3 regions of the Sphingomonas sp. NPDC092440 genome follow, and region 2 is predicted to be linked to each of the others. Evidence: predicted binding sites of a transcription regulator. Region 2 holds the regulator's gene; each other region holds the start of a gene.
What was found. The regulator LexA, encoded in region 2, represses DNA repair genes until DNA is damaged. The targets are predictions, from matches to a motif close to GTTCCNCNCTTGTTCT.
Positions count from the first base shown of each region.

Region 1: ACIQCS_RS08555 (protein ImuA) is a predicted target of LexA. The motif match lies at 1,921-1,936, and genes of this name have one in related genera.
Region 3: recA (recombinase RecA) is a predicted target of LexA. The motif match lies at 1,759-1,774, and genes of this name have one in related genera.

Region 1 covers NZ_JBIVQA010000004.1:163,427-166,698, reverse strand. The annotation lists gene ACIQCS_RS08560 (DUF6504 family protein) at 1-1,230, opposite strand, end outside; gene ACIQCS_RS08555 (protein ImuA) at 1,145-1,894, opposite strand; gene ACIQCS_RS08550 (3-methyl-2-oxobutanoate dehydrogenase (2-methylpropanoyl-transferring) subunit alpha) at 2,201-3,272, shown strand, end outside.
Region 2 covers NZ_JBIVQA010000007.1:263,832-267,103, reverse strand. The annotation lists gene ACIQCS_RS14205 (ComEC/Rec2 family competence protein) at 1-490, shown strand, start outside; gene ACIQCS_RS14200 (EF-hand domain-containing protein) at 487-1,182, shown strand; gene lexA (transcriptional repressor LexA) at 1,187-1,873, opposite strand; gene glp (gephyrin-like molybdotransferase Glp) at 1,932-3,116, opposite strand; gene ACIQCS_RS14185 (PilZ domain-containing protein) at 3,156-3,272, opposite strand, start outside.
Region 3 covers NZ_JBIVQA010000002.1:460,176-463,447, forward strand. The annotation lists gene ACIQCS_RS05155 (RNB domain-containing ribonuclease) at 1-365, opposite strand, end outside; gene recA (recombinase RecA) at 602-1,681, opposite strand; gene ACIQCS_RS05165 (MOSC N-terminal beta barrel domain-containing protein) at 1,857-2,573, shown strand; gene ACIQCS_RS05170 (response regulator) at 2,907-3,269, opposite strand.

The sequences.
Region 1 (3,272 bases), on a different contig from region 2:
CAGCGTGGCGAGGTCGGGCGCGGCGTCCTCGTCCAGCCGCTCGACCACCGGCTCGGGCCCGAGCCCCCCGGCGCGGCGGACATGGAGCGTGATCGCATCGATGCCATAGCCGGGTTCGACATCCTCGATCCGGCGCCGGAGCAGGCGCAGGAGGTGCGCGCCGTCGCGGCTGGGCCGGGCCAGGCCGATGCGGATGCGCTGCGGCACGCCGTCGATGCGCTCGGCGACGCACTCGAGCGCCTGCACGCCCAGCCCCTTCGCCTCGAGCGCGGCGGCGAGGCGCGGGGTGAGCACGCCCAGCCAATGCGCGATGGCCTCGGCAGTGGCGATCGGCTCGGCGAAGCGCTGGCGGACGGCGATCGCCTCGGGCGGGATCACCGGGTCGAGCGGCTCGGCGATGCGGCCCAGCGCCTGGTCGAGCCGCAATGCCGTGCCGCTGCCGAAGCGGCGGACGAGCGGGGCGCGGGGCAGGGCGGCGAGCTGGCCGATCCGTTCGACGCCCAGGCGCCTGAGCAGCTCCACCGCCGCTTCGTCGATGCGCAGTGCCGGCATGGGGAGATCGGCGAGCGCGCGCGCCTGCTCGCCGGGCGGGCAGATGCAGCTTCCCCGGTAGCGGGCGAGCGCCCAGGCGGCGCCCGGCGTGTCGGCGATGGCGATGCGGGCGGCGAACCCGGCGCGGGCGAGCAGGCGGGCGATGTGCCGCGCCATCTTCTCCTCGCCGCCGAACAGGTGCGCGGTGCCGGAAAGGTCGAGGAACAGCCCGTCGGTGCCCGACAGCGCCGCGACCGGCGACCAGCGCCGCGCGGCGAGGATCGCCAGGCGCTTCAGCGCGGCGAGATCGCCCTCGGGATCGGCGGGGCGGATGTCGAGCCCCGGCACCTGCGCGCGCGCCTGGGTGACGGCCATGCCGGGCCGCAGCCCCAGTGCCTGGGCGGCGGGGCAGGCGGCGGCGATCTCGATCCGGCTGCCGCTGCGGATGGACGTGACGAGGGGGGCGTATAATTCCTCCCCCAGTTCCTTCCCGAGCCGAGCTGGGGGAGGAACTGGTTCATCCGCCTGCGCCCATTTCGCGCCCGGCCGCCAATGGCCCTCATGCTGGGCCGGCTTGCGCAGCGGCGCCTGGGGCGCGGCGAAGGCGCGCGGATCAGGCCGCGCGGCGGGGGGCGCTTCCGCCCGCCACAGCCTTTCGATGGGCCATAGCGGGAGGAAGAGCGCAGCGACCCGTTGCATCGCATGCCTCCACGATCGTCTCGAAACCCTCGCCCCCCTTTTGCCGCGCCAATTCGAGCTTCCAGCGCGGGCGGCCGACGCCGGCGACCGGCAGCGGCGCCGAGGGCGCGCAGGTCACCCGCCAGCGCGTCACCGCCGCCGAGGGCATGCCGATCGGATCGCTGCCCTCGCGCGCGGCGCGCTTCAGCAGCAGCGCGATCGTCCGCCCGCCCTCCGCCGCCAGCTGGAGCCGGCGCGTCGCAGTCATGTCCGCGCGCCTGGCCTCGCCGATCACCGCGCCCAGGCCGCGATGGCGCAGCCCTTCCTCCATGATCGCGAGCAGCTCGGCATCGTCCTTCGCCTCGGCATAGATCAGCCTTTTGGGATCGAGCCCCGACTGGGCGAGGCCGGGCGCGAACAGGTCGCGCCGCCGCACCACCCAGAGCACCGGGCCCCAGGCGCGTGCCGCGAGCCCGGCGAGGAACAGGGTGGCCGCGCAATCATCGGCCATGTCGCTCGTGCCCGCCGCCGCCTCGTGCAGCGCATCGAGCCTGAGACCGCCATCGGCAAGGCGCGAATCGATCGCCTCGATGCCGAAGGGCAGCGAAGGCCGCCGGCGGAATCCACCGGTCTCGAGACCGCGCAGCGTCTCGCGCAATTGCTTCAGGACGGCAGGATCGGCCATGGGGCACGCGACTCGAAGAATAGAATGTTCCCATTCTGTTCCTTATTGCCGACGAGTCAATTGCCATTCCGCAGCGCGTGCCTAGGCTCGGCCCCAATTCGTCGTTTCCAGGGAGCCGGCCTCCTGGGAGGCAAGCGCCGCAGCGACGGATCCGTCTGGATTTTTCGTCCCGAATTCCCAGCATTTCGCCCGGCATTTCAGGTCAGCACCTCTGACCTACTTGCGCGGACCGTTGAAATTTTATAACAATGGCGTGAAACGTGATTCCCGCGCGTTTGGCGACGGGAGCCTATGTCCGGAGAGCCCATGTCGAGCGAGCGCGATCGCGCCAATCTGCCCCCGCTTGCGCTGCACGTGCCCGAGCCGCGATTCCGCCCGGGCGACGAGGCGGACTTCAGCGACATTATGGTGCCGGCGGCCGGCGTTACCCGCCGTCCCGACACCGCCGACCGTGCCGACAGCTTCCACGAGCTGGCATATGGCCTGGTCCGCGTGCTCGACGATTCGGGGCAGGCGGTCGGCCCCTGGGACCCGCGGCTCGACGCGGACGCCAAGCGCCGCATGCTCCGCGCGATGGCGCTCACCCGCGCGTTCGACGAGCGCATGTTCCGCGCCCAGCGCCAGGGCAAGACCAGCTTCTACATGAAGTCCACCGGCGAGGAGGCCGTCTCGATCGGCGCGGCGATGGCGCTGGCCGGCGACGACATGTGCTTCCCCTCCTATCGCCAGCAGGGGATCCTCATCACGCGCGGCTATCCGATCGTGCAGATGATGAACCAGATCTATTCGAACAAGGCCGATCCGCTCGAGGGCCGCCAGCTGCCGATCATGTATTCGTCGAAGGAATTCGGCTTCTTCTCGATCTCGGGCAACCTCGCCACCCAATATCCCCAGGCGGTCGGCTGGGCGATGGCGAGCGCGGCCAAGGGCGACACGCGCATCTCCGCCACCTGGTGCGGCGAGGGGTCGACGGCCGAGGGCGATTTCCACTCGGCGCTCACCTTCGCGACCGTCTACAAGGCGCCGGTCATCTTCAACGTCGTCAACAACCAATGGGCGATCAGCTCCTTCTCGGGCTTTGCCGGGGCGGAGGCGACGACCTTCGCGGCGCGGGCGATCGGCTATGGCATCGCGGGTCTCCGCGTCGACGGCAATGACGCGCTCGCCGTGTACGCGGCGACCGAATGGGCGGCCGAGCGCGCGCGGACCAACCAGGGCCCGACGCTGATCGAGCATTTCACCTATCGCGCCGAGGGCCATTCCACGTCCGATGATCCCACGGCCTATCGCTCGGCCGGTGAGCCCAATGCCTGGCCGCTCGGCGACCCGATCCGGCGGTTGAAGGAACATCTCATCGCCATCGGCGAATGGGACGAGG
Region 2 (3,272 bases):
CATGGCCCTGCTGCGCGACCGGGCGGGCGACTATACCCGCGACATGCTGGCCGAGACGGGCGGATCGGATGCCGAGCCGGTCGCGCTTGCCGATCAGCCGGGCGCGCGGTGCAGCCTGGACCTGTGCATGATCGAGCATCGGGCCGGTGGCCGCGTCTGGCGCGTGGCGGCGACACGGAGCGGCTATGCCTTGCCCTGGGCCGAATTCACGGCGCTGTGCCGCAGCGTCGACGTGATGATCAGCGACCGGCGCCTGCCGGCCGCCTGCGCCCCGCGCTGGCTCAAGCTCGACCGGCCGGCACTGGCCAAGACCGGCGGGGTGGCGATCGCCTTTGCCGGCGGGCGCGTGACCATGGTGCGCGGGGCCGGCCGCCATCCCTGGCTCGATCCGCCCAGGGTCCAGCCATTTCATGTGCCGGGTGCAATTCCTGCTGTCGGGACACGAAATTCCTCGCTTTCGGCCCGGATCGCGCTTCTCTTCCCTTCATGATCCGGCCTCCCAAGAAGAGCGATACGATCGAAGTGCGGCTGCCCCATGCGGTGAAGCGCGCCTTCATGGCGCAGTGCCGTGCCGAAGGGCGCACCGCGAGCGACGTGGTGCGGGGCTTCGTCGAGGCGCGCCTTTCCCGCGAGGCGAGGGCGGTGCCGGCCCTGCGCCGCTGGTCCCGGCCCATCGCCGCGGCCGCGATGCTCGCGGCGCTGGCGCTCGCCATTCCCGGTGCGATGTCAACCGCACCGGACCTGCGGCCGGCCTTCGCCGCGATCGACCGCAATCATGACGGGCTGCTGACCCCCGACGAATTTGGTCCTCGCCCGCAGGCTCCGGGTATCGATTGCGCGCCCCATCGGGTGCTGGCGCTGCCGCTGCGCCGTGCCGCGATGCCGGAGGTGCGCGGCATTCGGCCCTTCATCCTCTCGGCGCGAGACTTCGACCTTGCCAGGGCCGACGCGAACAAGGACGGCAAGGTGAGCTTCGCCGAATATGCGGCGCAACGATTGCGGATGTTCCGGGCAGGATTCGACCTGCTCGACGCCGACCATGACGGCATGCTGATGCCGGGCGAATATGCGGCGGCCTGGAGCCTGTTCCGCTTTCGCGGCGAGCAGCCCGATCTGGCGCCCTTTCAGGAACTCGACCGCAATGGCGACGGCAGGGTCGCCTGGGCCGAGTTCCTGGCCTGAGCCGTCAGTAGCGGCGGAGCAGCCCGGCGAGGCGGCCCTGCACGCGGACCTGGTCGGGGCGGTAGCGCTGCGGATTATAGTCGCGATTGGCCGGGTCGAGCCGGATCATCCCGCCTTCCTTGCGGAAATATTTCAGCGTCGCCTCGTTCTCGTCGATCAGCGCCACCACGATCTCGCCCTCGCGGGCCGTCTCGGTGCGGCGGATCAGCGCGAAATCGCCATCGAGGATGCCGGCCTCGACCATCGAATCGCCCGCCACTTCGAGCGCATAATGCTCGCCCGCGCCGAGCAGGGCGGCGGGCACCGGCAGCATGGTCGAATCCTGCAGCGCCTCGATCGGCGTGCCGGCGGCGATGCGGCCGTGCAGCGGGATCTCGACCACGTCGTTGGCGGGGGCCGGAGGTGTCGCGGAAGTTGACGAAGTTGACGCCACGGGGGCCGTGTTCTTCGGGCTTGCGGGCTTCTTCGCCTCGCCCCGTTCCGGCATGCGCAGCACTTCGAGCGCGCGGGCCCGGTTGGGCAGGCGGCGGATGAACTCGCGCTCTTCCAGCGCCGAGATCAGCCGATGGACGCCCGACTTCGACTTGAGGTCGAGCGCCTCCTTCATTTCCTCGAACGAAGGCGACACGCCAGTCTCGGCAAGCCGATCGGCAATGAAGCAGATGAGCTCGTGCTGCTTGCGCGTGAGCATCCAGTTTCTCCCGGTCTGGAACAGACTGGGAACGTTTTTGCAATGTTCCGCCTGCTTGTCAAGCGATGTCGAGGATTTCCGCCGAGTCGCCGGTTTTCGCCTCCGGGGCCCCCGCCGGGCGGACGATCAGGCAGGTGGCGCGCGCCAGCGTGCGCAGCATCGAGGAGTCCTGGATCGTCGCGGCATGGGCGCGGCCGCCGATCAGCTCGGCGCGGAGATAGTCGGCGCGGGCGCCGGTGGCGGGCAGGGGCTCGCCCAGGGGGACGGTGCGGGTACGCGGCAGCGGGTCGGCGGCACCGGCGAGATGTGCGATCAGCGGGCGGACGAACAGCGTCGCGGTGACGAAGGCCGAGACGGGATTGCCCGGCAGGCCGAGCACCGCGGCATCGCCCAGCCGGCCGGCCATCATCGGCTTGCCGGGGCGCAGCGCCACTTTCCAGAAATCGATCGCGGCACCGGCCGCCTCGAGCGCGGGGCGAACCAGGTCGTGATCGCCGACCGAGGCGCCGCCGGTGGTGACGAGCAGGTCGCAATCGAGCGCGCGGAACGCGGCTTCGAGCACGTCCCGGCGATCGGGCAGGATGCCGAGGTCGATCAGCTCCACCGGCAGGCCGGCAAGCAGCGCGGCGAGGAGCAGGCGGTTGGTCTCGGGGATCTGGTCGGGGCCGAGCGGGGCACCGGGCGGCACCAGCTCGTCGCCGGTCGAAAGTAGCGCGACGCGCACCTTGCGGCGGACGGGCAGGGCGGCATGGCCGGCGATCGCGGCGAGCGCGAGCCGGGCGGGGGAGATCGCTTCCCCGGCGCGGATCAGCAGGTCGCCCCTGGTGAAATCGAGCCCGCGCGGACGAACGCTGCTGCCCGGATGCGGCGGGCCGTCGCCGGCGAGGGCGAGGCGGCTGCCGTCGCGCGCGGCTTCCTCCTGCACCAGCACGGTGTCGGCGCCGGGCGGGAGCGGGGCGCCGGTGAAGATGCGCAGTGCCTGGCCGGCGCCGATCCCGCCGCCAAAGCCATGGCCGGCGGCACTCTCGCCGATCACTTCCCAGGGGCCGGGCAGGTCGGTGAAGCGAATCGCATAGCCATCCATCGAGGAGAGATCGGCGGCGGGCTGGGTGCGCAATGCCGCCAGGTCCCTGGCCGCCCATCGCCCCGCCGCCTCGGCAAGGGGGCAGGCCTCCTCCGCCACCGGCGCGGCGAGCGCCAGCAGGCGGCGCTGGGCTTCGGCGACGGGGAGGAGCGCGGGCATGGATCCGGCCTAGGCCAGCACCGCGCGCCGCGCCAGCCTTCAGGACCGGCCGGCGATCCGCCCCAGATCGTGCTGCTTCAGCGGCAGGCGGAACTCGCAGAGGAAACGGTGGCGGTCGTCGGTTTCGATCACCGCGGCCGGGCCGCCGCCGATGTT
Region 3 (3,272 bases), on a different contig from region 2:
ATCGGCGGATAGAGCCCGGCCTTTCCGTCCGGCAGATACAGCGTCACGCCGCGCCGCCAGGCCTCGCGGTCGATCGGGTCGTCATCGTCGACGAACCAGGCGACATCGGCGATCGCATAGCGGAGCAGCAGATCGCTTCCGCTGGACTCGATCGCGAAAGCCTGGTCGAGATCGGTGGAGCTCGCCGGATCGAGCGTGACCAGGGGAAGCTCCGTCCGGTCCGCATGCTCCGTCGGCACGCGGCGCGCCGCGGCCTGGGCGGCGGCAATCACCTCCGGGGGAAAGGCTTGCGGGACGTGGAACTGGTCGCGGATGGCGGCAAGGCCGCCGGCCAGCACGCGATCGGGATCGAAAACCGCCTTCATCGCCCGCGACTATAGCGCCCGCCGCGGATCGGGAAACCGGGATCGCAGGGCGGCGCACGCTCTTTTCCCGCCCCGGACATGACAAACGTCGCGCACGCAAGGCATCGCGCGCGTACCCGGACGCGAATGCCCGGACGCGAAAGACCCGGCGCGGGGCAACGCGCCGGGTCTTCCCATGGGTCTCAGCCCGTGACCGCCGCCGCACGCATCACACGCGGGCGCGGCCTGAACATGGATCAAAGATCGTCGTCACCGCCATCGGCGTCGGGCCCGGTCATCAGGCCCTCGGCGACCTTCTCGGTGCGTGCCCGGATCGCCGCTTCGAGACGCTCGCGCAGCTCGCCATTCTCCTTGAGGAAATTCTTGGCGTTCTCGCGGCCCTGGCCGATCCGGACGCTGTCGTACGAGAACCAGGCGCCCGACTTCTCGACCAGCCCGGCCTTGACGCCGAGGTCGAGGATCTCGCCAATCTTGGAGATGCCCTCGCCATACATGATGTCGAACTCGACCTGCTTGAACGGCGGTGCCACCTTGTTCTTCACCACCTTCACGCGCGTGGTGTTGCCGATGATGTCCTCACGGTCCTTGATCTGGCCGGTGCGGCGGATGTCGAGGCGGACCGAGGCGTAGAATTTCAGCGCGTTGCCGCCAGTCGTGGTCTCCGGATTGCCATACATCACGCCGATCTTCATGCGCAGCTGGTTGATGAAGATCACCATGCAGCGCGAGCGGCTGATCGATCCGGTGAGCTTGCGCAGCGACTGCGACATCAGCCGGGCCTGGAGGCCGACATGGCTGTCGCCCATCTCACCCTCGATCTCGGCGCGCGGCACCAGCGCGGCGACCGAATCGACCACCAGCACGTCGATCGCGTTCGAGCGGACCAGCGTATCGGTGATCTCCAGCGCCTGCTCGCCGGTATCGGGCTGCGAGACGATCAGCTCGTCGATGTTGACGCCCAGCTTCTTGGCATAGACCGGATCCAGCGCATGCTCCGCATCGACGAACGCCGCGACACCGCCACTCCGCTGCGCTTCGGCGATGACGTGCAGCGCCAGCGTGGTCTTGCCCGAGCTTTCCGGCCCATAGACTTCGATCACGCGGCCACGGGGTAGCCCGCCCACGCCGAGCGCAATGTCGAGCCCGAGCGACCCGGTCGAGATCGCCTCGACCTGCATCGCCTCCTTGGAGCCGAGCTTCATCGCCGACCCCTTGCCGAATGCGCGGTCGATCTGCGCGAGGGCGGCGTCGAGCGCCTTCTGCTTGTCCGAAGAAATCGCCATGTTGCCGTCAATCACCTTGAGCGAAGCTGCCATTGGAAGTCCCCGTCGCTAGAAGGTTTGGCTCGCACCTTCAACCTGTGTTGGAAGCCGTGTATCGCGTTTGTTCTCTTGGAACAAGAGCGGAACGGAATTTTTTGTTCCATAATCGTTCTACCCCTTCAGAAGGCCGCGATTGCCCTTCCCGCTTCCCGTCGCTAGCCGGGGTGCCATGTCCCGCATCGTCGGCCATGTCCGCGCGCTCAATCGCTTTCCGGTCAAGTCGATGGCCGGGGAACGGCTCGACATGGCGGAGCTCGACTGGCAGGGAATCGAAGGCGACCGCCAATATGCGTTCGTCCGCGCGGCCAATGGCACGCGCTTTCCCTGGCTCACCGCGCGCGAGGTGCCCGCGATGGTCCTCCACCGGGCGCGCTTCGACGACCCGGCCCGCCCCAAGACGAGCGCGGTGACGGTCGAGACGCCCGAGGGCGCGACGGTCCCGCTTCGCGATCCGCTGCTCATGGCGCAGTTGGAGGCAGCCGCAGGCGAACCCGCCACGCTGATCCAGGTGGCGCGCGGCATCTATGATTCGATGCCGGTCTCGATTCAGACCAGCGCCGGCCATGCCGCGCTGGAAGCCGCGCATGGCGAACCGCTGGCGATCGATCGGTTCCGGATCAACCTGATCGTGGAGAGCGATGCGCCCGCCACCGAATGGCGGGGCCGAAGGCTGGCGTTCGGCCGCGAGGAGGACGGCGCGATGGTGCAATGCGCCGATCCGATCGCGCGCTGCGTGATCGTGACGATCGATCCGGAGACCGGAGTGAAGGAACCGCGCGTGCTGCGGACCGTCGCGCGGAATTTCGGCAATGCCTATGGCGTTTACGCAGGGCCGGCCCGGCCGGGGCTGATCCGGCTGGGCGACACGGTGCGGCTGCTGGATTAGGTCGGTTCGCGCAACGACGCGACGCCGCGACGAAGAAGACATTGCTCACGCGGAGGCGCGGAGGCGCGAAGATGTTGCGCACGCGGTTGGGGCATGCGCCGCGTCGGCGGCTGGAAAATGGGAGCTTTGTCGTGGAGGGCGCCGCTGGAGCGACGCAAGCCATCTTCGCGTCTCCGCGCCTCCGCGTGGACCCCTCTCATTCTTCTTCGTCGCGTCGTCGCGTCGTTGCGCGAAACAATTTCTGCCAGATGCGCCCGTATCGCACCCTCGCCTGAGATCCCGGCGTTCGCCGGGATGACGGCCGTGGAATGGGGAAAAGAGGAAAGCCGGCGCTCAGTCCGCCGCGACGAGGCTGTCGAGCACCTTCTCGACACTGTCCATCGTGAACGGCTTGGAGAGCACGGGGCGGTCCCGATAGGCTTCCGCGATCATGTCCCCCGCCCCACCGGTGGCGAGCACGAACGGAATGCCGCGCGCCGCCAGCGCATCGGCGATCGGCCAGCAGGTCTCGCCACCGCGCAGGTTGACGTCCATCACGGCCGCGTCGATGCCGCCCGCCTCGACCAGTTCCAGCGCCGAGGCGACACTGTCCGCCATACCGGCGACGATGCGATCGAGCGCATCGAGAAAGTCCTCGAGCATCATCGCAATGAGCGGCTCGTCTTCGACGATCAGGATCTTCTGGGGCCCCGGCATGGC